One region of the Micromonospora cathayae genome, then DNA from elsewhere that is predicted to be linked to it. Evidence: riboswitches for the same ligand, from Rfam matches in the RefSeq annotation. Region 1 holds a riboswitch; each other region holds the start of a gene.

Region 1 (10,001 bases):
GGTGACCGGCCTGCTCGGCCTCTTCGGCGCGCCGGAGCCGTACTTCGCCGGTGCCGCCGCCACGCCCGAGCCCGAGGTGCTCCCGGGCGGCTGACCGTCGCGGCGGGCGGGGTGACCCGCTCGCGCCGGACAGCGCTGCCGCCGTGATCCGTCGGCGGGTCCAGAGGGTCAGGTGGGCCGCCAGTCCTCGCCACTGAGTCCGGACAGGTCGATGTCCGTGGCCTCGGTGACCGCCCGGATCGCGGTGGCCGAGGCGTACCCTTCGGCCAGCCAGAACAGGTCGCTGCCCGGCTGGACGGCCGGCCCCGGCTCCACCAGCGAGGTACGGACGTACCCGTGGCCGACCTCGGTGACCGTCAGGTGAACCTGACCGAAGTCGGCCAGGGTGGCCCGGCGTACCCCGCGCAGCCGCTCGTACGGCAGGTTCGGGGCGTTGACGTTGAGCACGCTCTGCACCGGCCCGGCGGTCAACCGGGGGAGCAGGTCCAGCGCCACCCGGGCGGCGGTCGACCAGTGCCACTCGGCCTCGGGCACCCGGATGCCGGCGGGCCCGGCCGGACCGTCGTCACCGACGGCGCTACCGACCGGTTCGTCGTCGCCGACGGTGTGACCGGCCGGTCCGCCGCTGCCGGCGGTGTGACCGGCCGGGCTGCCGCTGCCGGTGGGGCTGCCGATCAGCCCACCCTCGCCGGCGGTGACGACGCTGGCCGGGGGGACGTCCAGTGAGACGGCCATCGCCCGGCACCCGTTCGCGGCTGCGGTGAGGGCCGCGCCGACCGTGCCGGAGTGCAGCACGGCCCGACCGACGTTGGCGCCCCGGTTGACGCCGGAGAGCACCACCGCCGGCGGTGGGCCGAACGCGCCGTGCAGGGCGATCAGCGTGACCAGGCCGGGTGAGCCGCCGACCCCGTACACGGGTACGCCGGGCAGCTCGGGGAGGGGATGGTCCCGGACCACCACGTGCCCCTCGCGTTCCACCGCCGTCAGCGCGGCGCTGGTGCCGGCCGCCTCGGTCAACGGGGCGGCGACCACCACCTCCAGCCCTCGGCGGACCGCCGCCCCGGCGAGCCGGGCCAGCCCCGGGGCGGCCACCCCGTCGTCGTTGGTGACCAGCACCCGCAGGGTCATCGTCCGGCCGTCACGCCGGCGGGGGCGGGGAGGTTGCCGGTGCTCACCTGCCGCCTCGCCCGCGGGTACCCGTCCGGGTCGTCCATGGTCGCCCGCCTCTCGTCCGCTCGCGCGGGGCGGGTTCCCCGGCCAGGGCCGGTCATGCGACCCCTTTCGGGGGGCCACGCCCGGACGGCGACGGCCCGCCACCCCCGGGCGTGGGGGTGACGGGCCGGGCGCACGCGGTCAGTAGACCGACAGGTGTACGTGGTTGGTGTGGTCGCTGGACGGGTCGCCGTTGGCCCCGCTGTACGACTTCCATCCGCTGCTGGGCAGCCAGATCTGCCTGTACCAGATCACGTACAGCACGGCGAGCCGGTCGGCGTTCTTGATGAAGAACGCGGCCAGGTTGTTGCCGTAGGTCCGGTCGCCGCCGGTGGCGTCCCCGCCGAAGCCGCCCTTCTGCGCGGCGAAGTCGCAGGCCCGCCCCTTGGGGTGCTCACCGGACCCGCCGGACCGGTAGCAGGAGACGTACCGGGTGAAGCCGGCCGCCTTGGCCTGGTTGAGCGCGTGCAGCGTACGTGGGGTGATGCAGCCGTTGGCCGGGGTCGGGTCGTTCACGCTGCACGACTCGGACGGCCAGGAGCCGTCGGAGTTGCGCGGGGCCGGCTTGGCGGTGGCGACGGTGCCCGACGACCTGTTGCCGCTTCCGCTTCCGCTGCTGCTGGCCTTCGGCGCGGCGTTGTTCCGCGCGGCGACGACCAGGGCCCGTTCGGCCTGCTGCTTGCGCTTGGCCATCACCTCGACCTGTTTCCGCTGCTCGACGATCTCCTTGGCCAGCGCCGCCTTGGTCTGGTTGGCCTTGTCCCGGGTGGCGAGCAGGCCGCGCAGTTCCCGGTCCTCGTTGGCGGCCACCGCGTCCAGTGCGGCGGCCCGGTCCAGGAAGCCCTCCGGGGAGTCGGCGCTGAGCAGCGCGGAGACCGGACCGAGCCGTCCGGTCCGGTACGCGACTCCGGCGATCGCGCCGACCTTCTGGTCGCGGACCACCAGGTCGGCCTCGATCGTGCTGAGCTGTGTGTTGATCGTCTTCTGTCGGGCGACCGACTTGGCCAGCGCGTCCTTGGCTTCCAGCCAGCCTTTGCTGGCCGCCTCCAACTGGGCGCGCAGCGCCGGGGTGCCGCCCTCCGGGTCGTCCCCGGGGGCCCTGGCCGTCAGCGGGGGTGCCGCCGCGGCGGGAACCACGGCGGCCGGTGCGGCGGCGACACCGAGGGCGAGTGTCGCGGCGATCAGCGCCGCCATCCGGCCGGTGATACGTCGTACGGGTGCCACTCCTGGCATGGACATGTCCTTCCGTCAGCCGCCGACCGGGTTAGCTGACGGGTTCGGGACGGAAGATCCCTACCGCGCGGACGCGGATGCACCCCAAGAACATGGTTCCCCGGCTCGCCCAGCTGGGCGATTAGGCGACGGTCACCGCAGGCGCCGGTGGGCGCCGCCCGGCGATGACCGGGTCCGAGACTACCGAAGCCGACGCATCAGCCGCAGCGTTCGTCACAGCCGTCCCGGGAGACGACAACGGCAAATCTGGCATAGGCGGACAATACACGCCTAGATTTAAGACTGCCCTAATTACCACTCGATCCGGCCGCAGGCCCCGGGTGACTCGCCGGGTTCGACCTGCAACGTGGCGTGCTCGATGTGGAAGTCGTCGTGCAGGGCGGTACGCGCGGCGGCCAGCACACTGCCGACCTCGGCCGCCGGTTCCATGGTCAGGTGGGCGGAGGCCACCTCCATCCCGGAGGTGAGCGTCCACAGGTGCAGGTCGTGCACCTCGGCCACCCCGGGCACCGCGCTGAGCCGGTCCCGGACCGCGTCCACCTGCAGGTGCTCGGGGGCGGCCTGCACCAGGATGCGCAGCGCGGCGCGGGCCAGCCGCCAGGTGCGCGGCAGGATGAACACGCCGATCGCCACCGCCACCAGCGGGTCGGCCCACCACCAGCCGGTGGTCATGATGAGCAGCGCGGCGGCGATCACGCCGACCGAGCCGAGCAGGTCGGCCAGCACCTCCAGGTACGCCCCGCGCAGGTTGATGCTCTCCTTGGCGCCCTCGCGCAGCAGCCCGAACGCGACCAGGTTGGCCAGCAGGCCGAGCACCGCCACCACCAGCATCGGCCCGGTGGTCACCTCGTGCGGGTCACCGAACCGGCGGACCGCCTCGACCAGCACGTAGACCGCGACCCCGGACAGCAGCAGCGCGTTGGCCAGGGCGGCGAGCACCTCCAGCCGGTACAGCCCGAAGGTGCGCTGGGCGTCCCGCCCGCCGCGCCGGGCCGCGGTGATCGCGGCGAGCGCCATGCCGATGCCGAGCACGTCGGTGAACATGTGCCCGGCGTCGGAGAGCAGCGCGAGCGAACCGGTGGCGAGGGCGGTCACCGCCTCCACCACCATCAGGGTGGCGAGCAGGGCGAACGCCGCCCAGAGCCGGCCCACGTGCCGTTGCGCGGCACCCGCAATGCCGCCGTGGTGGTCATGACCTGCGCCCACGCCCACACCCTCCGTCCCCGTGCCGGACCGGATCCAATGTATGTTCACATCGCTATGTATGCAAGTAACGGGCGCGGCGACCGACGCGGGCAGCACGCTGCGTGCGTCGGCCGGGTGCGCGGGGGCGGCCCTGCGGGATCACCGTGCACCCCGGGAACCGGGGCGGAGCCCGCTCAGGCCACCGGGTCGAGGGTGGTCAACCGCTGGGTGGCCCGGGACAACGCGACGTACAGGGTGCGTACCCCCGAACCGGACTCGGCCCGGATCTCACCCGGCGCGACCAGCGCCACCCCGTCGTACTCCATGCCCTTGGCCTGGAGGCTGGTCACCACCTGGAGCCGGGGCGAGTCCAGCCCGCCCAGCCAGCCGGCCACCTCGTCCCGGCGCGGCACCGGCGTGATCACGCCCACCGTGCCGGCCACCTCGTCCAGCAGCGCGGCGACCGCCTCGACGGTACGGGCGGCCAGCTCCGCCGCCGGCACCCGCAGCTCCACCGGGGGCACCCCGGTCGACCGGACCGCGGTCGGCAGCGGCAGGTCCGGGTGCACCGTCCGGATCTCGGCCGCCGCCACCGCGAAGATCTCCGCCGAGTTGCGGTAGTTGGTGGTCAACGTGAACTCGTGCCGCTTCCGCCGGCCGAGCGCCTGCTCCCGGGCCCGGGACAGCTCCACCGGGTCCCCGGTCCACGCCGTCTGCGCCGGGTCGCCGACCACCGTCCAGGACGCCAACCTGCCCCGCCGGCCCAGCATCCGCCACTGCATCGGCGAGACGTCCTGCGCCTCGTCCACCACCACGTGCGCGTAGTCACGGTAGTCCGCCGGCCGCTCCCGGGCCGCCGCCCGCTCCGCCCGCTGCCGGTCGGCGAACGTGCTCAGCTCGCGCACCCCGCCGGCCAACTGGAACGGGTCACGCCGGCGGCGGGCCGGCTTCATCGGCTGGCCGAGCAGCGCGTCCAGCTCGTCCAACAGGGCGATGTCGGCGATGGTCAGGCCGTCGCGGTCCAGCGTCCGCCAGGCCGCCGACAGCGTACGGATCTCCGCGCCGGACAGGATCCCCCCGGCGTACCGGCGCAGCCGCTCCGGCCGGGCCAGCCAGCCGAGCACGTGGCGCGGGTGCAGGCGCGGCCACCACGCCTTGAGGAACTCCCGGAACTCGGTCCGCTCGGCCAGCTCGTCCTCGAAGGCACGCTGCTCCGGCAGCCCCCGGATGCCCAGCTTGCGGGCCTGCGCCCAGAGCGCGGCGAAGATCCCGTCGAACCCGGCCCGGCGGACCTCGTTGCGCCGCGCGCCCCGGGGCACCGCCCGGGTCCGGATCGCGTCCAACTCGTCGCGGCCCAACCGGAGCAACTGCCCCCGGTACAGCAGCCGCAGCTCCTCCGGGCCGTCCGGCACCGCGTCCCGGGCCGCCCGCTCCAGCACCCGACGCATCCGCAGCGAACCCTTCACCGCCGCCACCTCCGGCGGATCGGTCCGGGTCGCCGACAGGCCGGGAAAGAGCGAGCCGAGCGAGCGCAGGGTGGCGGTCTCCTCGCCGAGCGAGGGCAGCACCGAGGCGATGTACTCGACGAACACCGTCGACGGGCCGACCACCAGGATGCCGCCCCCGGCGTACCGGCTGCGGTCGGAGTAGAGCAGGTACGCCGCCCGGTGCAGGGCCACCGCCGTCTTGCCGGTCCCCGGACCGCCGGAGACGATCGTCACCCCCGAGCCGGGGGAGCGGATCGCCTCGTCCTGCTCCCGCTGGATGGTGGCGACGATGTCCCGCATGCCCCGCCCGGTGGCCCGGGACAGGGTGGCCAGCAGCGCGCCGTCCCCGACCACCGGCATCTCCGGCGGGGCGGCGGCCGGGTCGAGCAGGTCGTCCTCGATCCGGGTCACCCGCTCCGCCGAGGACCCGATGGTGCGGCGGCGGACCACGTTCAGCGGCTGCGCCGGGGTGGCCCGGTAGAACGCGGCGGCGGCCGGGGCCCGCCAGTCCACCACCAGCGTCTCGGCGTTCTCCCCGCGTACGCCCAGCCGGCCCACGTGCAGCACCGACCGGTCCCGCAGGTCGAGCCGGCCGAACACCAGCCCCTCGTGCTCGGCGTCCAGCAGGTGCCGTCGCTGCGCGGCGTGGAAGACCATCGCGTCCCGCTCGACCAGCGCCCCGAAGGTGCCCACACGGGCCAGCTGGTACCCCTCCCGTTCCGCGCGGGCGGCCGACCGCCGCAGCTCGGCCAGCCGGGCGTACACCCGGTCGAGATGCCGCTGCTCGACGGCGATCTCCTGCTCGAGGGTGCTCTGGTCGGTCACGCAGGTGCTCCTGGAACGGTCGGCGGCCAATGGTGCCGGACAGGCGCCGACGTGCGCCAGCCTGACCGGGTGAGGGTACGGGCAGCAGCTCGACCAGCGGTCGGGCCATCCCGAAGTCGGCGCGGTTGCGCCCACTATGTCGGATTCCCGCCGTCGGTCCGCCGGGTCGGGTCGGTGTCGTTCCCCGCCCAGACCGGCCACCGCCACCACCGCGGGCCGGGAACTGCTCGCCTCCGCCGAGGAACGCGGTGCCGAGCAGCGACAGGGACGGTCAGCCCAGTGGTTCCAGGGCGGCGGTGTCGTCGAGGGCCTGCCGGACGACGCCGAGCAGGGCGGCGTTGACCTCGTCCGGTCGCTCCATCATCAACATGTGCCCGGCGCCGGGGCAGACCGTCAGGTCGGTGGTCGGCAGCGCCCCGGCGATCGACTCCGCGCACGGCGGCGGGGTGAGCCGGTCCCGGTCGCCGACCAGCGCCGCCGCCGGGACGTTGCCCAGCTCGGTCAGGGTGTCCAGCCGGTGCTGGGTGCCGATCGAGGCCCGGAAGCCGCCGATCGAGCGGAGCGTGGCCCGGGCCACCGCCGAGGTGACCAGCCGGATGTCCGTCGGGTCGCACCGGTCGCCGAAGAGCAGCCAGCGCAGCGACGGCCGCAGCGCCCGCAGCAGGGCCCGTGGGGGACGCCACGCGCCGCACCGGGCCAGCACCCCGGCCCCGGTGGTCTCGGCCAGGCGGATCAGCCGGGCGATCCGGGGCGAGAGCCCGTACGCGGTGTGGGTGTGCCCCTCGGCGGTGGTGGACACGAAGACCAGACCGGCGGTACGGGCGGTGAAGTGCCCGGGGTGGCGGTGTGCGTACTCCATGATCGTCATACCGCCCATGGAGTGCCCGACCAGCACCACCGGACCGGTCGGCGCGACCTCGTCCAGCACGGCCGCCAGATCGTCGCCGAGCTGCGCCAGGGTGGCCGTACGCAGGGCCATGCAGCTCGACCGGCCGTGGCCCCGGGCGTCGTAGGCGACCACCCGGACCCGCCCGGCGGTCAGCTCCTCGAGCCCGGCGAGCTGCCGGTGCCAACTGCGCCCGTCCAGCGTCCAGCCGTGCAGCAGGACCACCGTCAGCTCGGCGTCGGCCGGCCCGGTCGTCTCCACGTGCAGCCGTACGTCGTCGGGAAGCCGCACCTCGAACTGCTCCGGCATGGCCACCTCCCCAGGGAACCGGACGAACTCCACCGCCGGGTACCCGGCGGTAACCTTCCGGCTACCCGCCATGAGACCACGCCAACCGTGTCGGCGAGAAGATTCCCGGGCCGGTGTTTCACCGGCCGGAAAATCCATCGACGCGAATCCCGTCCACGACGACGAGAGCCGCCCGCCGGACTCCCGGCTGGACGGCTCTCGTGGTGTCGCGTGGGTGGTGACCCGGCGCGGTGCTGGCTCAGCCCTCGAAGACGCCGGCCTCGACCAGCCGCTTCTCGGTGGCGTCCCAGCCGTCACCCGGGTGGGTGGCGTTCAGGTTGTTGATCTCCGCCCGGATCTTGGCGGCGTGCCCGGCGGCGGCCAGCACCCGGATCTCCTCGACGAAGGCCTCGGAGTCGGTGCGCAGGTGCGCGGTCTTGCCGTTGGTCAGGTTCCGCACGTAGGCGTGCTTGCCGCCGTTGAGCGGGATGAGGTACTTGAACTCGCCCAGCACGCTGAGGGCGCCACCCTGGCCAGCCTGGCCGGCCCGGACTGACGCGCGCGCGGTCTTAGAGGTGTTGCTCGCCACGGAGGTACTCCTTGCAAGACGTACGGGAGGACGGGAACGTCCGGGGGCTTGTGCGGACACCCCCGCTAGGAGGCGAGCCCGCAGTCAGGTGCGGCGGCGAGGCCGCGAGGTGCTGCTGGTGGCGGCGGAACCGCCGGGTGGTGCCGTTCCGGCGGCGGAACCGCCGGGGTGGTGCGTGACGGTGGAGGCCGTCGGGTGGTGCTGATGTTGCTGTCGGCGGCACAGACCGCCGAGTGAACTGTACACGATCCCGACACCCGGTCGGTCGGCGTGTCGCCTCCCGTCCGGCCGGTCGCGACCGTCCCCAGCGACAACCGCGCCCACCTGCGCGGCTATTCCATCCGGCGAGTTTTCCGATTCCCTGGCGCATCATCCGTCACAGCAGTCATCATGTGTTACCTGGTACCACTTGGCGATCGAGGTCGTAGGGGAAGACGCACCTCGCTCTCCGGGAGGTCCACCGTGCCAACGCGTGGCGTCGTATACGTCCACTCGACCCCGCTCGCCGTGTGTCCACACGTCGAGTGGGCGATCGCGCGCGTCCTCGTCGCGCCGGTCAACCTGCAGTGGACGGCCCAGCCCGTCGATCCCGGCGCCCGCCGGGCCGAGTGCGGGTGGACCGGTCGTCCAGGGACCGGCGCCGAGCTGGCCGCTGCCCTGCGGCAGTGGCCCATGATCCGTTTCGAGGTGACCGAGGAAGCGAGTCCCGGCGTGGACGGCGAACGCTTCATGTACGTCCCCGGCCGGGGGCTGTTCCGGGCCACGGTCGGCGCGGCCGGCGACATCCAGCTCGGCGAGGACCGGCTGCGTGCCATCATGGCCGCCGCCCGGGGCCCGGAGGCTCTCGCCCACGCCCTCGACAAGGCCCTCGGCACCGCCTGGGACGCCGAACTCGAGCCCTACCGCTACGCCGGCGACGGCGCCCCCGTAACCCTCCTAACCCGAGTCGGCTAACCCCCACTCCCCCCCCCCGGCTCCCCGCCCCCCCCGGCTCCCCGCCCCCCCCGGCTCCCCGCCCCCCCCGGCTCCCCGCCCCGCCCGGTCCCCGGCCCGCTATCCCCCGTTGACCATGAAGTTGGTGACACGACACGCCGGGTGGGGTGACAACAACTTCATGATCAACCGCTGGGGGGCGGGGTGGGGTGGGGGAGTGGGTGGGGTGTGGGGGATTTGCGGGGGGTGGTGGGGGGCTGATGGGATGGGGGCGTGTCGTCCCTCCTCCGGCGCGTCGGCGTCGCCTCCGTCCTGCTGGCCGTCCTGACCTCCTCGGGGTGCGCGCAGAGCAGGGGAGAGACACCCGGGGGACCGGGCGGGCCGAGCGGCACCCCGACCACCAGCCCCACCCCGGCGGCCAGCGCCACCCCGGCCGGCGATCCGGCCGCGCGGGCGGCCGAGCTGGTCGCCCGACTCGGCGACGAGGACCTGGTCGGGCAGGTGCTGATGCCGTACGCGTACGGCAGCTCGGCCACCGACGTGTCACCCGGCTCCGCGCGCGGCAACCAGGCCCTCGCCGGGGTGTCCACGCCGGCCGAGATGGTCACCAGGTACCGCCTCGGCGGGCTGATCCTGGTCGGCTTCTCCGCCGACGACCCGACCTCCGGCAACCAGGAGACCACCAACGTCGACAGCCCCGAGCAGGTGCACGGGCTGACCACCGGGCTGCGTACCGCCGCCGGGAAGCTGCCCGCCGGCACCGCGCCGTTCCTGATCGGCACCGACCAGGAGTACGGCGTGGTGACCCGGATCACCGACGGTGTGACCCAGTTGCCCAGCGCCCTCGCCGCCGGGGCGGCCGACGACCCGGCCCGGACCGAGGCCGCCTGGCGGGCCGCCGGCACCGAACTCGCCGCCCTCGGGATCAACCTGGACTTCGCCCCGGTCGCCGACGTGCTCGCCACCCGCAGCACGGTGATCGGCTCCCGGTCCTTCGGGGCCGATCCGGAGCGGGTCGCCGCCCAGGTCGGCGGGGCGGTACGCGGCCTCCAGGGGGCGGGCGTGGCGGCCACCCTCAAGCACTTCCCCGGACACGGGCACAGCGCCGCCGACTCGCACTCCGAGCTGCCGGTGCTCACCCAGCCCCGGAAGGTCCTCGACGCCGGGGCGCTGCCCCCGTTCGACGCCGGCATCGACGCCGGGGCCTGGGCGGTCATGTCCGCCCACCTCGACGTCCGGGCCGTCGACCCCGGGGTTCCCGGCACCTTCTCCCGCAAGCTCCTCACCGACGTGCTCCGGGGACAGCTCGGCTTCCAGGGTGTGCTGATCACCGACGGGATGAACATGGCCCCGGCCAAGCGGT
Region 2 (10,001 bases), 2.3 Mb from region 1:
CACCGCCGGGACTGGCGTACCTGTTGGCGACGGTGCTCCTGCGGCCTGCCCTGGCCGTGCCCGGACCGGCACGCCCCGGTCCCCGTGGAACCGGCCACGCCGGCGGCCGGGCCCGCGTACCCGATGCCGGGCGGCGTGCCGGCGGCCAGCGCGGCGTGGGCGGTGTCCGGGGTGACCGACGAGCTGCGGGAGGCGTACGTGATGGTGGCGAACGCGCTGGTCCTGCTGGAACGGCTCGGCGGTGGCGCGACCGACCCGGTGGTGCGCGCGGCGCGGTACGGGGCGGATCTGGCGCTGGACCTGGCCGACGAGGCGGAACGGCTGCTCGGCCTGGGCGTGCAGTGGCTGCGCCGGACGCCGGGGCGACGCGGGACCGGCGGGGACCGGGCGACCACGCTCGCGGTGGTCGCGGTCCGGCTCGGCGCGGCGGCCGACCGGATCGACCGGTTCCCGCACCGCATCCGGGTCGCCGAGGAACAGCTGCGCGCCGCGAGGCGGCACGATCCGACCGTGGCGGCGGTGAGCGAGCAGTGGGTACGGGCCGCCGAGCAGCTCGACCGGAGCGCTGCGAGCCTGCGTGGGACGGTCGCCGCCCTGGCACCGGGAGGGGCACCCGGTACAGCGGAGCAGAACGCGGGAGGCGGGCAGCCGTGACCTGAAACGGAGTGGATCATGACTGGCCGGCCAGCATGCGCTGCGAGCGGCGGGTCCGCCACCCGGCAGAATGAACCGGCCGGACCGTCAGCCCGTACCGACGTGAGGATCGTTTGGAGTAGCCATGGGTCACGACCACAGTCGCCCGGTCGCGGCGGCACCGCCACGGGTGCGCCGCATCCTGATCGCGACCGTGGTCCCGCTGTTCCTGCTGAGCGTGGTCGCGGCGCTGGTGCTCTGGCCCCGGGACACCGCGCAGGTGCCCGGGGGCGAGGACGTGCCGCGCTACCACGGCACGGTCAGCCGGTTGGTGACCGAGACGTGCCCGCCGACGCCGGAGGATCCGGACGGGGGCGAGGGGCCGTGCGGCACCGCCACCGTGTCGGTGGACACCGGGCCGGACGCCGGGCGGCAGGTGGAGACGCCGATCCCGGCCGGTCCGGGTGCGCCAAAGGTCGACGTCGGCGACAAGGTGGTACTGGTCGTGCTGACCGACCCGACCGACCCGACGGTGAGCAACTACAGCATCGCCGCGCACCAGCGCGGGAAGCCGCTGGTCTGGCTGGCCCTGGTCTTCGCGGTCGCCATCGTGGCGTTCGGCCGGTGGCGTGGGCTGGCCGCGCTCGGTGGGCTGGTGGTCAGTTTCGGCATCCTGCTGCTCTTCGTGCTGCCCGGGATCGGCGCCGGCCAGTCCCCGCTGCCGGTGGCGATCACCGGCGCGGCCCTGATCATGTTCGTGGTGTTGTATCTCACCCACGGGATCAGCGCGCAGACCTCGGTGGCGGTGCTGGGCACCCTGGCGAGTCTGGTGCTCACCGGAATTCTCGGCGTGTTGGCGACCGCGTTCACACATTTGACGGGACACGGCTCGGAGGACGCCACCACGCTGTCGATGTTCCAGGCCGACGTGGACCTGCACGGGCTGCTGCTGGCCGGCATCATCATCGGTTCGCTGGGCGTCCTGGACGACGTGACGGTCACCCAGGCGGCCACGGTCACCGAGCTGGCGCACGCCAATCCGAACCTGACCCGGCTCCAGCTCTACCGGGCGGCCACCCGGGTCGGCCGGGCGCACATCGCCTCGACGGTCAACACGATCGTGCTCGCCTACGCGGGCGCGTCGCTGCCGCTGTTGCTGCTGATCACAGCCGACACCCGGGGCGTCAGCGAGATCGTGACCAGCGAGTTCCTGGCCCAGGAGATCGTCCGCAGCATCGTCGCGACGCTCGGCCTGATCGCCGCCGTACCGATCACCACCGGCCTGGCCGCGCTGGTCACCACCGCCGGTCGGGGCCGCCCGACGACCACCCGTCCGCCCCGGCCCACCGGCGACCGGGACGACGCATTGGCCGCCCTGAGTACCCCGCGCGGCACCACCGAACCCGCCGACACCCCCGCCGCCTGGCCGACCCGGCAAAGGAGCACGGATACGACATGGTGACACTCCTCAGCGTGACCACCACCCCCCGTGATCTTGATAAATGTGTCACGAGTGACGGAAAGGGATTACCAAATAACGCTTTTGGTCGGGATACGGACGTAGAAACCAACGGCCGCCGTCGGGTAACCTCGCTGCCGGTCACCGCCGAAGGCGCGCAGCGGCGCCAGCGGGGCCACCGCCCAATCGCCTGTGGGCGAGCCGGGGAACCAGGTTCGTGGGGTGCATCCGCGCCAGCGGTAGGGGCCACTTCCGCCCCGAACCCGTCAGCTAACCCGGTCGGCGGTCGACGGAAGGGAACACTGTGACGGCACCCCTACGCCGGTGGCTGAAACCCGTTGTCGCCGTACTCGCCGTGTGCGCCGTGGCCGCCGGTCCGGCACCGGCCAGCGCGGCCCCCTCGAACCCCTCGTCCCCCTCCGGGCACGAGGGCGGGCAGCCCAAGATGCTCAACGACGTGATCGAGGCGGCGAACCGCAGCTACGCGCAGGCGAAGGTCAAGCTGGAGGAGTCGAAGAAGCGGCAGTTGACGCTGGCCCTCGAGGTGCAGCGCGCCGAGAGCGAACTGAAGGCGCTCACCCCGCAGGTGGCCACGATCGCCGCCCAGTCCTACCGGACCGGCCGGATCGGCGCGGCGGCCCTGCTGCTCGACACCAACTCCCCCGACTCGTTCGTCCGACGGGTCAGCGCGCTCGACGAGATGAACCGGATCAACGCCAAGCGGATCGCCGCGGTCACCACTGCCCGGGAGCAGACGGTACGCGCCAAGAAGGCGCTCGACGCCGAGATCCTCGAGCAGCAGAAGCAGAACGACATCCTGCGCAAGCGCAAGAGCGAGGCGGAGAAGTCGCTCGCCCTGGTCGGCGGCCTCCGGGTGACCGGTGGTTTCGTGGACGCCACCTCCCCGGTGGCCCGGATGGGCCCGGGACGGTCCTCCAGCGGCGAGTGGCAGCCGATGAGCTGCACCGAGGACGACCCGACCACCGGCGGCTGCATCACCCCCCGCACCCTCCACATGTACAAGGAGGTCAAGCGGGCCGGGTTCGACCGGTTCGTGGGGTGCTACCGACCCGGCGGGCCGTACGAGCACCCGAAGGGCCGGGCCTGCGACTGGTCGCTCCAGAACAAGGGCTTCAGCTCGTGGGACACGATGGACGAGCGGAAGTACGGCAACAACCTGAGCGCGTTCCTGGTCCGTAACGCCGACCGGCTGGGCGTCTACTACGTGATCTGGAACAAGCTGATCTGGTTCCCGGCGACCGGCTGGAGTTCGTACAGCGGTCCGTCCGACCACACCGACCACGTGCACGTGTCGCTGCTCTGAGCCACCCGCACCGACGCCGACAGCCCCTCTCCGGGTACGGAGGGGGGCTGTCGCGGTTGTCGGGCGGTCCGTCGTCGGCAGGGTTCCGGCGGGAACCCCGGCCGGGAGCCAGGCGGGGTCCCGACGGCGGTCCGGGCGAGGTCCGGCGGGTACGTCGGCGGCGGTCCGGGCGCGGTTCGGCGGGTACGTCAGCGGGGTTCGGCCGGGGCGAGCGGCCCGGCGGCGAGGGTGTACCGGTCGTCGGCCGGCAGGGGGGCGACCACCTGGACCTCACCGGCGGCGAGCCGGTACGACATGCCGACCACCGCGCACTGCCCGAGCTCGACCGCTCGGGCCAGGGTCACCGACCGTTCCAGCAGCACGTCGACCGTGTGGGAGATGTGGATGTCGACGATCCCCTCGATGTCGTCGACGCCCTGCCGGGCGGCCCGGCGCAGGCTGGGCACCACCGCGCCGACGATCGCGCCGAGGTGACCGGAGGGTGCCGTACCGGTGCCGTCCGCCTCCCGGGCGGCCTGCACCGCCCCGCACGAGTCGTGCCCGAGGACGACCACCAGCGGGGTCCCCAGGACGGCCACCGCGTACTCGACGCTGCCGAGCACCTCGGCCCCGACGGTGTGCCCGGCGGTACGCACCACGAAGAGGTCACCGAGACCCCGGTCGAAGATGATCTCGGCGGCGAGGCGGGAGTCCGAGCAGCCGAGGATCACCGCGAACGGGTGCTGGCCGTCGGCGACGGCGGCCCGGTGGTCGGCGTCCTGGTTGGGGTGCCTGGTGTCACCGGTGACGAAGCGCCGGTTGCCGGCCTGCAACTCGGCCAGGGCCTGCGCCGGAGTCGCCGGAGGCCGTTGCGATCCGGGAACGGTCATTGCTTTCCCACCCCTTCACCGGGCCGGTCCGCGCTCCCCGGCGGGGATGGACACGGCTTGCCACCACGGTCACACGCAGCGCAAACTACGTCAAGAGATACGTGATCTGCGTTTCAGGTGTTGACATCCGTCCAGGGTGCGAGACCGGAACACGAAGGCATGGTCATAGCATGACGGTCATGGCGACGACACGCAGTGAGAACGGGAGCCAGCGACACTGGACCTTCCTCACCAACCACGCGCACGTACTGCTCGCCATCGCCCGCAACCCGACCGCCCGGCTGCGCGACGTCGCCGACGAGGTGGGGGTCACCGAGCGGGCCGCCCAGGCGATCGTCGCCGACCTGGAAGCCGAGGGTTACCTCCAGCGGACCCGGGTCGGCCGACGCAACGAGTACACGGTGAACCCGGCCGGACGGTTCCGCCACCCCGCCGAGGCGTACCAGAGCGTGGGTGCCCTGCTGGCCCTCTTCACCGACCCGGTCGACCCCGAGCCGACCGCCGAGCCGTCCCCCTCGTGACGACCAGCGGCCGGCCCCGGGCCGGCAGCGGTCAGCAGAACGGGCCGGCCGGCGCGCCCCCGTCCTGCCGGGTGGTCCGGAAGTCGCACAGGTCGTAGCCGTTGGCGGTCAGCACCGCCTTCGCCGCCGCCGTCTGCCCGGCGGTCAGCACCGGCTCCCGGGAGAGCACGAAGCCACTGCTACGGTCCGGGTCGCCGACCACCGCCCAGCGGTACTCCGGGTCCAGCCCGATGATCACGTAGTTGGGGCCGCCGAAGTACCGCCACTGACCGGCCAGCTTGAGGAACGAGACGGTCAGCACCGAGTCGGCCGGCGGGTTCTCGCTGCGGGCCCGGCCGGTGACCGCGCTGGTGGTGCCGATGATCGTCCGGCAGCTGTTGTACACCCCGATCGTGCCGTCCGGCTGGACGTCGTACCGGGCCTTGACGTTCTTGAAGCACTGGATCTCGAAGATGGCCGGGACGGCGGCCACCTGGTACCACTCACCGACGTACCGCTGCACGTCCACCGACTCCACCGGCCGGACCAGCCCGGTGTCCACCGTGGCTGCGGCTGCCGGGCCCGGCACGGCGGTGACCAGCAGTGCGGCGGCGAGGGCCACCAGGCCCGCACCCCGACGTCGTGCTCCCATGAGAACTCCTTCACCGATCGGCTCCGGCGGCGTCCGGTCGACGCCGGCCGGCCGACAGATGCCCGGCGGCCCACCTGGGAAAACTGTCGTAAATATCATCGTCGTCGATGCATCCACAGTGGCCCCGGCGCCCGTATCCCCGGTGGGAGCAGGCTGTCCGGCGAATGGCGGTGGAACCGGTCACACCTGTTTCCCGGAGAGGCGACCGGGCCGCCGCGGGGTTAGGTTGGAACCGTGCAGCCCTCAGCCTTCGTCCGCCCGTTGCGGCCGACGGTGCTGCGCGCGCTGCGGGTGCTGACCCGACTGGCGATGGCCGCGCTGGTCCTGACGCTGACCTTCGGCGGCGCGACGGCCACCACGGCGGCCCCGTCCACACCGGCCGCCGTCCAGCTACGCCCGGCCCTGACCGGCCCACCGCAGGCCGTCGACCGGCCGGTCGACGAGCGCGCCGGGCTGGCCGAGCGGCCCCCGCGCGATCCGGCCGCCGCCGACCGACCCGCCGCCGACCGACCGGCCACCACTCCGGTGCGGTTCCGGCCGGTCCCGCTCACCGCCGCCCCCGACCGGGGGCCGCTCGGTCTCCGCGGCCCGCCCCGCGCCTGACCGCGACCGCCCGCCCGCGCACGCGCGCCGCCGGCAGTTCCCGACCGCGCACCTGACCGTCTTCGGCTCCGGCCGTACCCCGGTGGTCCGGCCGCACCCCCGGCAGGCCGCTACGCCCCGGTAGTCCGGCCGCCTTCCGGTAGGCCCTGCCGCACCCCGGCAGGCGCACCCGGTCCGGCCGCTCTCCGGTCGCCGTGGGTCGGCCCGCCCGGTCCCGGACGTCCGTGGGTCGGCCCACCGGTTCCCGGTCGCGGTGCCGACGGCTCCGGGGGCCCGTGGGTCGCGTGGTCCGTCTCCGCCCGGTCGTCCGGGCATCCCTGTCGAGCCTGTCCCGTCCGTTCCGTCACGAGGTGCTGGTGATGATGCAGACCGTTCTCTCCTCCGTCCTGCTCGACGTCCCCCGGGCCGCCGTCATCTGGCTGGCCCTGCTCGGCGTGATCGTGGCCGCCGTGGCCACCCTGCTCGTCCGGCCGGACCGGTTCCGGGCCGGGGAACGCATCCGGCGGGCCGTCCTACCGGCCGAACCCGAGGTGGCCGAGGAGCAGCGCGACCTCGACCGGTACGCGGAGGAGATCGCCGTCGCCGCCGAACGCGCCGCGACGACCGCCGAGCGCCGCCGGGCCGAGTGGCTCGCCGCCCAGGAGGAGGTCGAGACCGCCTGGCAGGCGTACCAGACCGTCGAGGAGGACCTGCGTCGGTTGGCCGCCGCCGCGGCCATGCCGCTGCCCCGTACGCCGCAGACGCCGGCCGAGTACGCCGACCGGGAGCGGTACCTGCACCGGGCGGCGCTGGCCGCGTACCAGCGTGGGGAACTCTCGAAGGCGCAGCTCGACGACGCGCTCGCGTACCGCGCCGGCTGGGACCCGCGCCGGCACCCGGTCGAGCAGGAAGTGATGCTGCGGCGGGCGGTCCGGGACCACCTGCTCGCCCGGCACCGGGCCGCCACCGAGCGGGAGCGGGTCGCCTGGCAGGCCGCCGAGCTGGCCGCCGCCGCAGCCCGGAGCCTGCGGGACGAGACCTGGACCGCCACGCTGCGCAGGCCGGAGACCGACAGCCTGCTCCCGCTGACCGAGGCCACCCAGCCGGTTCCGGTCGTCGAGCCGCGCCCGGCCCGGACCGAGTACCGCCGGGGTCGGGCCGCCGTCGCCTGATCCCCGGCCGGCTCCGCGGCGACCGTGTCATGATCGCCGGTAGCTGACAGCCGGAGACAGGGGACGCGCATGGGGCAGCGATCGGGGGGCGGGCACCGCCTGGCCCCGCATGACGAGCGGGTCGCCGCCTTCTGCCGGGAACGGCACCTGGCGACCCTGACCACCGTACGCGCGGACGGCACCCCGCACGTCGTACCGGTCGGGGTCACCTTCGACGCGGCCGCCGGCCTGGCCCGGGTGATCACCTCCGGAACGTCCCGCAAGGCGCGTCACGTCGCCGCAGCCGGCCCCGAGGGTGCCCTGGTGGCGGTCTGTCAGGTCGACGGGCGACGCTGGCTGACCATCGAGGGCCGGGCCGTGGTGCGGTCGGACACGGCGGCGGTAACCGAGGCGGAACGCCGTTACACCGAGCGGTACCGGCCACCCCGCCCGAATCCCGCCCGGGTCGTCATCGAGATCACCGTGACCCGCCTGCTCGGCAGCCTCTGAACCGTCCGTCCCCGCTGCTCCCCGAGGCCCCGCCGAAATGCGGGCCGGGGCCGGGTCGTTGCATGCTCGGTAGGCCCGAGCAGGGCCGCTGGATTCCCCGAACAGCCGAGCGCCCACGCGGTGCCGCGTCGCGCCACCCGCCCCCGGCCGCGACGCCGTCAACCCCCGAAGGAGCTTCGACGTGAACCGGATCCTGCGCAGAAGCAGCCTCTCCGTCGCCGGCCTGGTCCTCACCGGTGGTGCCGTGGTCGGACCGGCGGTGGCCGCACACGCCGCGACCGGACCGGCGGCCACCACGACCGGACCGACGTCCGCCATCGCCGGACCGGCCGAGCGGACCACGACCTCCCCGGCCCGCTGGGACCGGAGTGACGCCGGTGACCGGCGGGACGACCGGGACGCCCGGGACACCCGCCGGGAACGCGCGCTCCGCGTCGCCTACCAGGCCCAGCCGAACTTCTACTACTGTGGCCCGGCCGCCACCCGGATCGCCCTCTCCGCCGATGGCAAGCTCCTCAGCCAGGACGAGTTGGCCGAGAAGCTCGGCACCACCGTCGCCGGCACCAACTCGGCCGAGGACGTCACCCGGGTGCTGAACGAGCTGACCGGCGGCGGTTACCGGACCACCGAGATCCGGGACCCGGTGGCCCGCCCCGAGCAGATCGAACGGCTCCGCGCCGACGTCGTGGACGCCCTGGACGCCGGTGACCCGGTGGTCGCCAACATCAAGGGCGGGACGGTCGACACCGACGGCCGGGAGCACTCGTACCCGGGTGGGCACTACCTGACGGTGGTCGCCTACCGGGACGGCGGTGACACCGTACGCATCGCGGACCCGGCCGACCCGGTCGGCGAGTACTGGCTCAGCACCGAGCGGTTGGCCCACTGGATCGCCGAACGCGGCTACAGCTCCTGACCTGACCGGCACCCGACGTCAACGGGCACCCGACGCCGACGGGCCGGCCACCCCGAACCGGGGGCCGGCCCCTCGGGGTGCCGGGCCGGACGGGGCCCGGCCGGTCGGCGTCCACTTTCCGGCGACGGGGTTGAGCCCCGGATCGAGGGGTACCGAATCGAGCATCCGCAACAGCTCGTACCGGTAAGGGGCACAGACATGACCCACCATGAAGGCACGGCCGGACGGGACGTCATCGACATCCTGACCACCGACCACCGCGAGGTCGAGGCACTCTTCGTCGAACTGGAGAGCCGGCAGGGCACGCCGGAGCACCGTCGACAGCTCGCCGACGTGGTGATCGCCGAACTGGTCCGGCACTCGATCGCCGAGGAGGCGTACGTCTACCCGGCCGCCCGTAAGGCCCTCCCCGACGGTGACCAGCTCGCCGACCACGAGATCGACGAACACTCCGACGCCGAACGGACCATGAAGGACCTGGAGTCCCTGGACCCGTCCGACCCCCGTTTCGACGAGCTGCTGGCCCACCTGACCAGCACCATCCGGCACCACGTCCAGGAAGAGGAGAGCGACCTGTTCCCCCGGCTGCGGGCCGCCGTCGCACACGAGGAACTGGTGGAGCTGGCCGGCAAGGTGGAGGCGGCGAAGAAGACCGCGCCCACCCGGCCGCACCCGGCCGCACCGGACCGTCCGCCGGCGAACAAGCTGCTCGCCCCCGGCACCGGGCTGGTGGACCGGGTACGTGACGCGATCAGCGGCCGTCCCACCTCGGTGACCGAGCTGCGGGAGAAGCAGACCCACTGACCACACCGGACAGCAGAGCCGCCCGGACAGCCGGGACAGTTCGGCCCGGGACCGTCACGGTCCCGGGCCGAACCCGGCTCCGCCACCGTCCCGGGGCCGAATCAATCCGACTTCACAGCTCCGGGGCGATCCGCCGGTCGCTCGCCGCGTCGGCCACCTGGATGGCCTCCACCGGGCAGGACTCGGCCGCGTCGATCACCGGGTCCGCCGGCTCGATCAGCTCGTCCCGGGGACAGGACAGGCCGTCAACGAGGACGAAATGGTCCGGTGCGGCACCCGTACAGATGCCGGATCCGATACACCGGGTGGGGTCGACGGTCACCCGCCACGCCGAGGTCACAGGGGTCTCCTCTCGCTACCAGCTCACCGGCAGGCTGGTCAGGCCACGCACCAGCAGGCCGGACTTCCAGGTCAGTTCCGGCTCGGACACGGCGAGCCGCAGGTCGGGCGTCCGGTCGAGCAGGGTGCCCAGGACGACCTGGAGTTCCATCCGGGCCAGCTGCGCGCCGACGCAGTGGTGGACGCCGTGCCCGAAGCCGAGGTGCGGGTTGACCGACCGGGCCAGGTCGATCACGTCCGGCTCGGCGAAGGCCCGCTCGTC
Region 3 (10,001 bases), 3.4 Mb from region 1:
CAACGGCACCGTGAAGGTGGCCCCGAACATCGCCACCACGTGCTGTACGCCGACGCCCACCGTACGCGGCCAGGACAGCCGCTCCCCGGGGTCGACCACGTCGCCGGGGCGTACGGTGCGGCCGTCGCCGTGTAGCCGCCACGGCGACCAGCGCGACGGTGTCTCGGTGGGTGACTGGGTCATGGCGCTGCCCTTCGCGTCGGGAGACCGGCGGGGACGGCGGACGACCCTGCACGTTTCTAGCAGAGTGCCGCCGACGCGGGTGGACGGCCCGGCGGCATCCCGCAGACGTGAGTGGGCGGCCCGGCGGGGGTCAGGCGACGCCGGCGGGGCGGAACTGGACGCTGACGCGGGGCCCGACCGGGCGGCTGGTCTTCGGCACGGCGTGTTCCCAGGTGCGCTGGCAGGAGCCACCCATCACCACCAGGTCGCCGTGCCCGAGCGGGAACCGCAGCCCGGCCCCGCCGCCGCGCGGACGCAGCAGCAACGGGCGCGGTGACCCGAACGAGACGATCGCCACCATCGTGTCGACCCGCCCGCCCCGGCCCAGCGTGTCCCCGTGCCAGGCCACGCTGTCCCGGCCGGAGCGGTACAGGCACATTCCGGCGGTGACGAACTCCTCACCCGGTTCGGCGGCGTAGTGCCGGTTGAGCGCGACACGGGCCTGCGTCAGCACCGGGTGGGGCAGCGGCCGCCCGGCGGCGTACCAACAGAGCAGCCGGGGCACGTCCACGTCGGCGTCGTACATCCGGCGGCGCTCGGCCCGCCACGGCACCTCGTGCAGCAGCGTGACCAGCACCGGGTCGGAGCCGCGTACCCAGCCGGGCAGGTGGTCGACCCAGGCCCCGTGGCTCAGCTGGTGCCGGCGTACCCGGCCGGCGAGCGGCCCGAGGGTGCTGCCCTCCTCGGCCAGGTCCAGCATCGACGGCTGGTACGCCACGTCTCCCACGTCGCCGATCCTACGCCGCTGTCGAACACCCGTACGAGTGGCGGTCGGGGTAGGGTGCCCGGCGGGCGGCACCCGTGCCGCTCCGGGCGACCACCCCTCCGGCGTACGCCGGCCGACCGACGGGAGAGACCGTATGCCGATCCGCGAGCCGTACCCGCGGGCGGTGTCATGACCAGCCTGGCCCCGGCGGCCGGGGTGGACCGGTCGTTGCACCGGCTGCCCTCGCTGACCGGTCTGCGGTGGATCGCGGCGATGCTGGTCTTCGGCTTCCACGTCGGGACGATGCGGATCATCGTCGAACCGGGCCACAAGGCGGTGGTGGACCAACTGTTCACCCTGGGCCTGTCCGGGGTGCAGTTCTTCTACATCCTCAGTGGTTTCGTGCTGGTCTGGTCGGCCCGACCGCAGGACACGAAGTGGGGGTTCTGGCGGCGGCGGCTGGCCAAGATCTATCCCAACCACGTGGTGCTCTGGGCGCTGGTGCTGCTGGTCGGGCTCTGGTTCGCCGACCCGTTCAACGGCTCGGCCGCGATGCAGAACCTCTTCCTGATCCAGGCGTGGAACCCCACCCCCGGCTACTTCTACAGCGTCAACACGGTGAGCTGGTCGCTCTCCTGCGAGCTGTTCTTCTACCTCTGCCTGCCGTTCGCGCTGCCGGTGATCCGCCGGATGCGGCCCTGGGCGCTGTGGGCCGTGGTGGTCGCGGTGCCGCTGGTCATCCTGGCGCTCTGGCCGGGGCAGCTGCTGGTGCCGGAGCAGGACCGCTGGTGGTTCACCCAGGTCTTCCCGCTGGTGCGCTCCACCGAGTTCTGGATGGGGGTCGCCGCCGCCGAGCTGATGCGGCGCGGGCACTGGCGCGGGCCGGGTCTGCCGCTGGCCAGCCTGATCTTCGTGGTGACGTGGCTGGTCGCCGGCGAGTGGATCCGCGCGGAGTTCTGGGCGGCGCTGCTCTCCGTCGCGTACATCCTGATCATCACCTCGGCGGCGCGGGCCGACGTGCGCGGCCTGCCCTCGCCGTGGCGGTCGCGGCCGATGGTCTGGCTCGGTGAGGTCTCGTTCGCGTTCTACCTGGTGCACGTGTTCGTGATGATCACCGTGTTGCGGCTCACCGGCCACCACGGCGTCGGGTTCACCGGCTGGACGGGTCTGCTGGTCGTGGTCGGGTTCCTGCTGGTGAACCTGCTGCTGGCCTGGCTGCTGTACCGCTGGGTGGAGACCCCGATGATGCGTCTGCTGGCTCCCGCCCGGAAGCGGTCCGCCCCACCGGGTGCGCCGTCGACGCCGGCCGGCGGCACCGACCGGCCCCGGCAGTCCACACCGGCTCCCGGGTCGGCGCCGGAGCCGGCGGCGTCGGCATCCGGGCCCGGGTCGGAGGTAGCGGTATCGGCCCCCGGGGCGGGGGCAGGAGTGGCGGTACCGCGGCTCGCGGTGCCGTCCGCCCGGCGGCCCGGCAACGGGACGGATCCCGACACGCGCGGCATCGATGCGGGTACCCGACGTTCGGGGTAATCTGCTTTTCGTGCCCCCTGTCGCGTTCGACCGCCCCCGGTGGTGGTTGGCGCGCTGGGTGTCCCGGGTGTTCACCAGCCTGGCCGTGACGGTGGCCCTCGCGCTGAGCGGCGGCGCGCTGGCCGGCAACCTGTCGGCCTGGTCCGAGCCGGTTCCCGGCTCCGTCGACCGGTTGGTGGTGTTCGACCCCACCGTGTTCGGCCCCACCGCGTTCGACTCCACCGCGTTCGACTCCACCGCGTTCGACCCCAGCATGTTCGACCCCACCGCGCTCCGCGCACCCGCCGACCCGGCGTCGAGCGCCGGGGCGGGCTGGTCGACCACCCTGGACGACACGGACCGCACGGCGGTGCCGGTCCGGTTCCCCGCCGGGCCGGGCGATGCCGCGCCGGACGGGGGAGCCACCGTCGGCGTCGCCCCGGTCCGGCCGCTGGTCGGTACGCCGGCGGGTGCCGTCGGCTCGCGGGCGCCACCACCGTGCTGAGCCGTCCACCCCGGTGACCTGCCCGGGGGCGGGACGACCTGACGAACCTCACCCCGTACGCGCCCCGTGCCCGGCGTCCCCCGAGACGCCCCGCGCCCGGATGCCGGTACGGCCCCCGCCCGCTTCCTGTTCCGTGAGGTGCCGACGATGGACGTCGTTCTCTACGAGTTCCTGATCGATGTGCCCCGGGCGGCTGCCATCTGGTCCGCCCTGCTCCTGCTCGCCCTGACCGTGCTGACCGTCCTGGTGGCCCGCCCCGAACGGGAACCCACCCCGGCCGCACCCTCACCCCTTCCGGCCGGCCCGGACGCGGCGGCCGGTGGGCCCGCCGGCCCGGAGGCGGCGGCCGGTGATCCGGTCGGGCCGGATCTGGCGGACCTGCGCCGGTACGCCGAGGAGGTGGCCGTGGCGGCGGCCGGTGCGGCGCAGACGGCGCGTCGTCGCCGGGCGGACTGGCTGACCGCTCAGGAAGAGGTGGAGACGGCCTGGCAGGCGTACGACGAGGCGGAGAGCGCCGCCCGTCGGTTCGCCGGTGCCGCCGCCCTGCCCCTCCTGGCCACCCCGCACACCCCTGCCGAGTACGCGGCCCGGGAACGTTACCTGCACCGGGCCGCGATGGCGGCGTACTGGCGGGGTGACCTGTCGGTGCGGCAACTCAGCGACGTCTTCGCCCGGCGGCACGGCTGGGATCCGCGGTTGCACCCGGTGGTCCAGGAGGCCGTGCTGCACCGGGTGGTCCGTGACCTGCGTCGGGCGGACTACCGGGTGGCCGCCGAGCGGGAGCGGGTGGCCTGGCAGGACGCCGAGGTGGCGGCCACTGCGGCGCGCAGCCTGGCCGAGGAGGCGTACGTGGCCGCGGAGCGCCTGCGGGCGGCGGTCCGTCCGGTGCCGGTGGCGACGCGGCGGATGACCGGCACGGTCCGCACCGTCACCCGCTGGCGTCCGGCCCGGGTGGGCTGAACACCTGCCCCGGTGGCCCGGGAACCTGGTCGCGTGACCGGATCGTGACATGATCCGGGCGGCCGTCGGGCCGGTGGGGTCTTCGGGGTCGGTTGTCCGGTCTGGGGCCACCCGGCCCGGACCGATTCCGCCGACAAACGACCGGTTCTCGCCCGACGATTCCCCGGTAACTGGTCGTCCCATTGAGCGACGACAGTTCGACAACGTGCCGCGCTGACCGGCTCGGGATGATGTTCTGGCTGCTCAGCAGGGTTGGCAGTGGAGTGCTCAATCAGTAATGTCGGCCCGTCTGGTGCGGTAGTCGATCGCAGAGGGCGAGGCCGCGCCGACCCGCCGAATCGTGAAGTACGAACCGGGGACCCACCTGTACGTCCGGGGTGAATCCGTGGGCATCGTCCCGCGGTAGGGCGACCTTTCCCGCCCGAATCCGTCAGCTAACCCGGTAGGCGGTCGAGGAATGGAGTCGTTCGTGCCGTACCGCCCCGCCCCCCGGTACCTCCACGGTGCCGCGCTGCCACCGGCCACCCGCGTGGGACACCCGCGCTGATCCCGGCGTCCGCGCCAGGTGGCTGACCCAGCCGTCGCCCGAGCGGTCGCCGTCCCCGGCTGAGCCGGCCGGACTCCTGACGCGCGGTCTGATCCGCGTGCCGGTGCGCCGCTCTCCACCCCCGTACCGTGGAGGACCCCCCGTGAAGAAACCGATCAAGTTGCTGTCCCGCCGTTCCCGGCAGGTCGCCCTCTCGGCGGCGGTGCTGGTGGCGGCGTCCACCGCCGGTGTCCTGGTGGCCCGCCCCGACGACCCGGCCCGGCCGGACACCACCGCCGCCAGCGTCGCCGAACTGAGCCGGTCGGCCGCCGCCTCGCGGGCCCAGGAACGCCTCCCGGCCGCGCCGGCCAGCCCGTCGGTCAGCCCGTCCACCGCCGGCAGCACGCCGTCGGCCGGCGCGCCGGCCGCGTCCCCCGCCGCGCCACGGACCACCACGGCACCGGACCCGGACCTGTCGGCCAGCCCGACCCCCGCCCGCCCGCCGGCCACCAAGGTGCTCGACATCGAGTACCAGGAGCAGAGCACCTACTACTACTGTGGGCCGGCGGCCACCCGGATCGCGTTGACCGCCCGGGGGATCGTCCGCAGCCAGGACGACCTCGCCCGGCGGCTGAACACCACCGAGTTCGGCACCAACTCCGCCGAGGACACCACCCGGGTGATGAACGACCTGGTCGGGCGGGACGTCTACCAGACCCGCATGATCCCCGGTTCGGCGGCCACGGCGGCCCAGACGGACCGGCTCCGCGCCGACGTGGTCGAGACCGTGGGCAGCGGGTACGCGGTGGTGGTGAACGTCGCCGGCACGGCCACCGACGTCGCCGGCGGCTGGCACTCCTTCCCCGGCGGTCACTACGTGGCCGTGGTCGGCTACCGCGACGGCGGCCGGACCGTCAAGATCGCCGACTCGGCGAGCGCCGCCACCAGCTCGTACTGGATGAGCATCGACGCGGTGGCGGACTGGGTCGCCACCCGCGGCTACTCCGCCTGATCCGCGCACGACGATCCCGCCCTCGGCTCCTGCGGCCGCCGGGCACCGACACCCGACCGGTGCCCGGCGGCACCCCGCTGCGGTCGTACCGTCGGTAGCGCCCCGCCGGGGTCGTAGCCGTGGGCGGGGGCGCTGGCGTCGGCCGCCTACACTGCCCGCCATGCCCGCCGACCGACCGGACAGCGCCGGCCGCGAACGCTTCGCCGGGGTACGCGGGGTCGTGTCGCGGCATCGTGCCCCCATCCTGCGTACCCTCGCCGGGCTGGCCCTCGGGCTGGCGGCGCTGTTCCATGTCGTCGGTGACGGGGTTCCGCCCAGCCCGGACCCGGGATGGCGGGGCTGGGCCGTCGACCACCTGCACACCCTGGTCTGGCTGGTGCTGGCCGTCGCCTGCTGGCTCGCCGCGTCCCCCCGGCCGGCGGGACGTCGGTGGGCGTCCCGGGTCAGCCTGCTCGCGTTGGCGCTGTACGTGACGTTCCGACTGGTCCTGCACGGGGTGGTCTGAGAGCAGGCCCACCGGACGCGGCCCACCATAGGCGCGGGTCGACCGGACGCGGCCCACCGTGACCCGCGGGCCCATCGTGGGTGAGGGCCGGTCGGGGGTGCGGCCGGTCGGTGGTCGTCAGTGCGTGGGGGCGGCGACCGGGCCGGTGGGCTGCTCCGGGACGGTGGGTGACGCCGTCAGGTGCGCCCGCGCCGCCGACAGGAACCCCTCGGCGTACGACTCGACCGGGAAGTCACCGAGGTAGTGCGTCCGCATCGCCCACCGCGCCCCGGCCAGCGGGTCGGTGCCGAGCAGCCGGTCCAGTACCTCGTCCACGTCGGCCAGGTCCCGCCGCAGCACGTAACCGGAGCGGGCCAGCGGGAACCGCTCGGTGAACCGGTCGCCGTCGGCGCCCATGTCGGTCACCGCGTACGGCTTGCCGGAGTAGAGGTAGTCGGAGATCACTCCGGACACGTCGGAGACCAGCGCGTCGGAGCGGTTGACGCAGTCGACCAGGCTCATCGCCCGGCTGGCGTCGGCCCCCCAGACGTGCTGCCGTCCGGTGCGGGACCGGTCCGCGGCGAGCAGTTCCTCCACCCGGGCGAGCTGCCGGGCCGACTCCGGGTTCTGCGCGGTGTACGGGTGGGCCCGCAGGATCACCGTCGCGCCCCGGGCCAGCAGCCGGTCGACCAGCGTCGCGGCCACCGGCAGCGAGCAGTAGTCGGCGTCGGCGTGGTGCCCGGTCCAGGTGGGGGTGTAGAGGACGGTCGGGTTCGCCGGCAGGGTCAGTGGCGGGCGACGTACCTCGATCGCCTCCACCTGGGGGCGGCCGACGATGACGAACTTCTCCGCCGGGATCTGCACCCCGGCGCGGGCGTACCGGTCGATGGCGGCCTGACCGGCGACGAAGTTCCGGTCGAAGATGGCGGTGACCGGGTTGGCGCTGGGGGCCTTGTCGCTGTCGCCGTGGTGGATCTGGATGTGGGTGAGCTGGGTGAACCGGATGCAGTGCGCGTTCTTCGCGCCGTGGTTGACGTAGAACGCCACCTTCAGGCTCGGCACCAGCGTCTCGTCCATCGCCTTGAGGGTCGGGCAGTACACCACCGGGGCGGTGGTGGCCGCCGCGATCGGGGCCAGGAACTCCGGCTCGCGCAGCAGCACCAGGAACGGCCGGCCGATCCGCTCCAGGTAGGGCAGCCACATGGTGACCTGGTACTCGGAGCCGGGCGGGGCGGAGAAGTAGAGCAGGAACTCCGGCTGGTGCCGGCGCAGCGCGCGGGCCACCGGGCTGTTGGCCGCCGTCGACGGGCGGAACCGCCGACCGGCCAGGCGCGTCCCGACCAGCCCGGCGAGGCCGCCGACCAGCAGGCTGACCAGCAGGGCGTACCAGCTGGGCAGGGCCAGCAGCGCACCGAGCGCGACCGCGCCGAGCAGCACCGGGATGGCGGTGCCGACGTGTGCGGTGGTCAGCCCGGTGCGGACCGGCAGGTTGGCGGTCCGGATCTCCAGCCCGCCGGCGACGCGCAGCGGCCCGTCCAGCAGCACCAGGGCCAGCAGCACCAGTCCGGCGGCGGCCAGCGCCGGGTCGAAGCCGGCGTCCAGGCGGCGGGTGTACCCGATCAGGACGCCCGCCGCGACCAGCACGGACTCGGCGGCGAGGTCCGCGTCCGGGCGGACCCGGCGCTCCCACGCCCCGGCGGCCAGGGCGGCGACCGCCAGCAGCAGCCCCGGCACGGTCGCGCCGGTCAGCAGCAGGACGAGGAACGCCAGCACCGCCAGGCCCACGGTGAGGCCCCGGGCGAGCAGTTTCCGGACCAGGGTGCCACGCATGTCGCCGACGTCTCCTGACTGGTGCGGGTGGGTTCAGTTGGTGGCCGGCAGACCGGCACGGTCCGGGCCGGGCTGGGTCGGCAGCACCGGTTCGTCGGCCGTCGCCGGGACCGCCTGACCGCCGGACCGGCGGACGTCGATCACCTGGCCGGTGAGGTCGGAGAGGAGCACGTCCAGCGAGGCGCGGGCCACCGTCTCCGCCGCGAGCAGGGTGTGTTCGGGTTCCGCGCCGAACGCCCGGGTACGCATCGGGGTGGCGGTGCGTTCCGGGTTGACGCAGTTGACCCGGACGCCGAACTCGGCCCACTCGTCGGCGAGCGCCTGGGTGAGGTTGACCAGCGCGGCCTTGGTCGCCGAGTAGAGCGCGTACCGGGCCCGCCCCCGGGTGTACGAGCTGGAGGTGTAGAGCAGCAGCTGACCCTTGGTCTGTTGCAGGTACGGCAGCGCGTACCGGGCCACGGTCACCGGCCCGACGAAGTTGACCTGGAGCAGCCGGTCGATGGTGGCCTCGTCCATCTCGGCCAGCGCGCCCTTCTCCAGGATGCCGGCGGTCACCACCACGTGGTCGATCCGGCCGGTGGCCTCGTACGCGGCGGTCAGCGCGGCCCGCACGTCGGCGTCGCGTTCCACGTGGGTGCCGGTGGTGGAGCGGCTGACCGGGAAGACCTGTGCGCCGTGCCGGCGGGCCAGCTCGGTCAGCTCGTGCCCGATGCCGTAGCTGCCGCCGAAGACGACCATGGTCCGGCCGGTGAGTTCCTCGGTGTAGCGGGCCTCGTCGACCAGCCGGGGGACGCGGGCGGCGGCGAGCTGGAACAGCTTGTCGACCAGGTGCACGTCGACCGGGTGGGTGACCTTGATGTTCTCGTCCGCGCCGTCGATCACCTTGATCGGTACGTCCGGCAGGTAGCGCAACACCACCCCGCAGTCGTCGGTGGCGGCGAAGTGCGGGTCGTCGGCGGCGAGCCGGTACGCCTGCCGGATGGTGGGGGAGCGGAACGCCTGCGGGGTCTGGCCGCGCCGCAGCCGGGACCGGACCGGGATGCCGGTGATGCAGTCGTCGTCGTCGACCTCGACGATGGTGTCGGCCGAGGGGATCGCCACGTCCACCGCCGCGTACGTCCAGAGCGCGTTCACGCACTCCCGGACGATCCGCCCGCTGACCAGGGGCCGGACCGCGTCGTGGAAGAGGACGTTGCAGTCGTCCGGGCCGATCAGGTCCAGCGCCAGCCGGGTGGTGTCGCTGCGGGTGTCGCCGCCGGCGACGACCCGGCGGACCTTGCGGAAGCCGGCGGCGTCGAGGATGCGCCGGGCGTCGTCGACGTACCCCGGGGCCATCAGCACGAGGATGTCGTCGATCTCGGGGGCCGCCTCGAACACCGCCACGGTGTGCTCGATGATCGGCTTACCGGCGATCTTGACGAGCTGTTTGGGGATGCCCAGGCCGACCCGGGAGCCTGTCCCGCCGGCCAGCACCACCGCCACCGTCCGCGCGGGCCGCCACGGTGCCTCCGTCGCGGTGCCGGATCCGGTCGGGTGGTCCTGCGTCATGGTCGATCCTCACTGATCCACGTCTGGTGCTGCGGTACGGCTGGCTCCGGCGTCCGGCTGCGGCGTCCGCCGGGGTGGGGCGTCGGTACGGCCCGCGACGACCAGTGGGCGTCCGACCGGCCACGCGGTGACCGGTCGGACGCCCACTGGCGGTGCGTCAGCGGCCGGCCATGTAGTCCTCGTACGCCCGGGTCACCTCGTCGGTGGGGCCGTCCATCCGGATCACCCCGGACTCCAGCCAGATCGACCGCTCGCAGGTGTCCCGGATCGAGCCGATCGAGTGGCTGACCAGGAAGACGGTACCCGCGTCGGCGCGCAACTGGCGGATGCGCTGTTCGCTGCGGCGGCGGAACCGGGTGTCACCGGTGGCCAGCGCCTCGTCGATCAGCAGCACGTCGTGCTTCTTCGCGGCGGAGATGGAGAACCGCAGCCGGGCCTGCATGCCGGAGGAGTAGGTCCGCATCGGCAGCGAGGCGAAGTCGTCCCGGTCGTTGATGCCGGAGAAGGCGAGGATCTCCGGGGTGACCTTCTTGACCTGTTCCGGGGTCATGCCCATGGCCAGGCAGCCGAGCGCCACGTTGCGCTCGCCCGAGAGGTCGCCGAGCAGGGCGGCGTTGACGCCGAGCAGCGAGGGCTGGCCCTGGGTGTAGATCGCCCCCCGGTTGGTCGGCATCAGCCCGGCGATGGCCCGCAGCAGGG

Evidence for each region. A riboswitch is a leader RNA that binds a small molecule or an ion and turns the genes downstream of it on or off. The one in region 1 is predicted to bind cyclic di-AMP.
Region 2: another riboswitch for cyclic di-AMP. It lies ahead of PVK37_RS08895 (coiled-coil domain-containing protein); the one in region 1 lies ahead of PVK37_RS30075 (coiled-coil domain-containing protein).
Region 3: another riboswitch for cyclic di-AMP. It lies ahead of PVK37_RS16035 (C39 family peptidase); the one in region 1 lies ahead of PVK37_RS30075 (coiled-coil domain-containing protein).

What each region holds. Positions count from the first base shown of each region.
Region 1 is NZ_CP118615.1:6,829,156-6,839,156, reverse strand. Features, by position in the region: gene PVK37_RS30085 (STAS domain-containing protein) at 1-94, shown strand, start outside; gene surE (5'/3'-nucleotidase SurE) at 169-1,128, opposite strand; gene PVK37_RS30075 (coiled-coil domain-containing protein) at 1,354-2,445, opposite strand; cyclic di-AMP (ydaO/yuaA leader) riboswitch at 2,450-2,583, opposite strand; gene PVK37_RS30070 (cation diffusion facilitator family transporter) at 2,737-3,657, opposite strand; gene PVK37_RS30065 (HelD family protein) at 3,825-5,942, opposite strand; gene PVK37_RS30060 (alpha/beta fold hydrolase) at 6,214-7,137, opposite strand; gene PVK37_RS30055 (hypothetical protein) at 7,376-7,705, opposite strand; gene PVK37_RS30050 (DUF3145 domain-containing protein) at 8,168-8,659, shown strand; gene PVK37_RS30045 (glycoside hydrolase family 3 protein) at 8,912-10,001, shown strand, end outside.
Region 2 is NZ_CP118615.1:1,894,146-1,904,146, reverse strand. Features, by position in the region: gene PVK37_RS08905 (hypothetical protein) at 1-654, shown strand, start outside; gene PVK37_RS08900 (YibE/F family protein) at 779-2,095, shown strand; cyclic di-AMP (ydaO/yuaA leader) riboswitch at 2,262-2,392, shown strand; gene PVK37_RS08895 (coiled-coil domain-containing protein) at 2,397-3,416, shown strand; gene PVK37_RS08890 (carbonic anhydrase) at 3,605-4,285, opposite strand; gene PVK37_RS08885 (helix-turn-helix transcriptional regulator) at 4,456-4,806, shown strand; gene PVK37_RS08880 (lipocalin family protein) at 4,838-5,437, opposite strand; gene PVK37_RS08875 (hypothetical protein) at 5,672-6,040, shown strand; gene PVK37_RS08870 (hypothetical protein) at 6,400-7,191, shown strand; gene PVK37_RS08865 (pyridoxamine 5'-phosphate oxidase family protein) at 7,261-7,680, shown strand; gene PVK37_RS08860 (C39 family peptidase) at 7,862-8,596, shown strand; gene PVK37_RS08855 (hemerythrin domain-containing protein) at 8,795-9,400, shown strand; gene PVK37_RS08850 (ferredoxin) at 9,513-9,740, opposite strand; gene PVK37_RS08845 (cytochrome P450) at 9,756-10,001, opposite strand, start outside.
Region 3 is NZ_CP118615.1:3,464,211-3,474,211, forward strand. Features, by position in the region: gene PVK37_RS16010 (uracil-xanthine permease family protein) at 1-183, opposite strand, end outside; gene PVK37_RS16015 (alpha-ketoglutarate-dependent dioxygenase AlkB) at 314-922, opposite strand; gene PVK37_RS16020 (acyltransferase family protein) at 1,118-2,458, shown strand; gene PVK37_RS16025 (hypothetical protein) at 2,469-2,942, shown strand; gene PVK37_RS16030 (hypothetical protein) at 3,090-3,902, shown strand; cyclic di-AMP (ydaO/yuaA leader) riboswitch at 4,224-4,366, shown strand; gene PVK37_RS16035 (C39 family peptidase) at 4,592-5,440, shown strand; gene PVK37_RS16040 (hypothetical protein) at 5,601-5,945, shown strand; gene PVK37_RS16045 (CDP-glycerol glycerophosphotransferase family protein) at 6,063-7,754, opposite strand; gene PVK37_RS16050 (bifunctional cytidylyltransferase/SDR family oxidoreductase) at 7,788-9,302, opposite strand; gene PVK37_RS16055 (ABC transporter ATP-binding protein) at 9,460-10,001, opposite strand, start outside.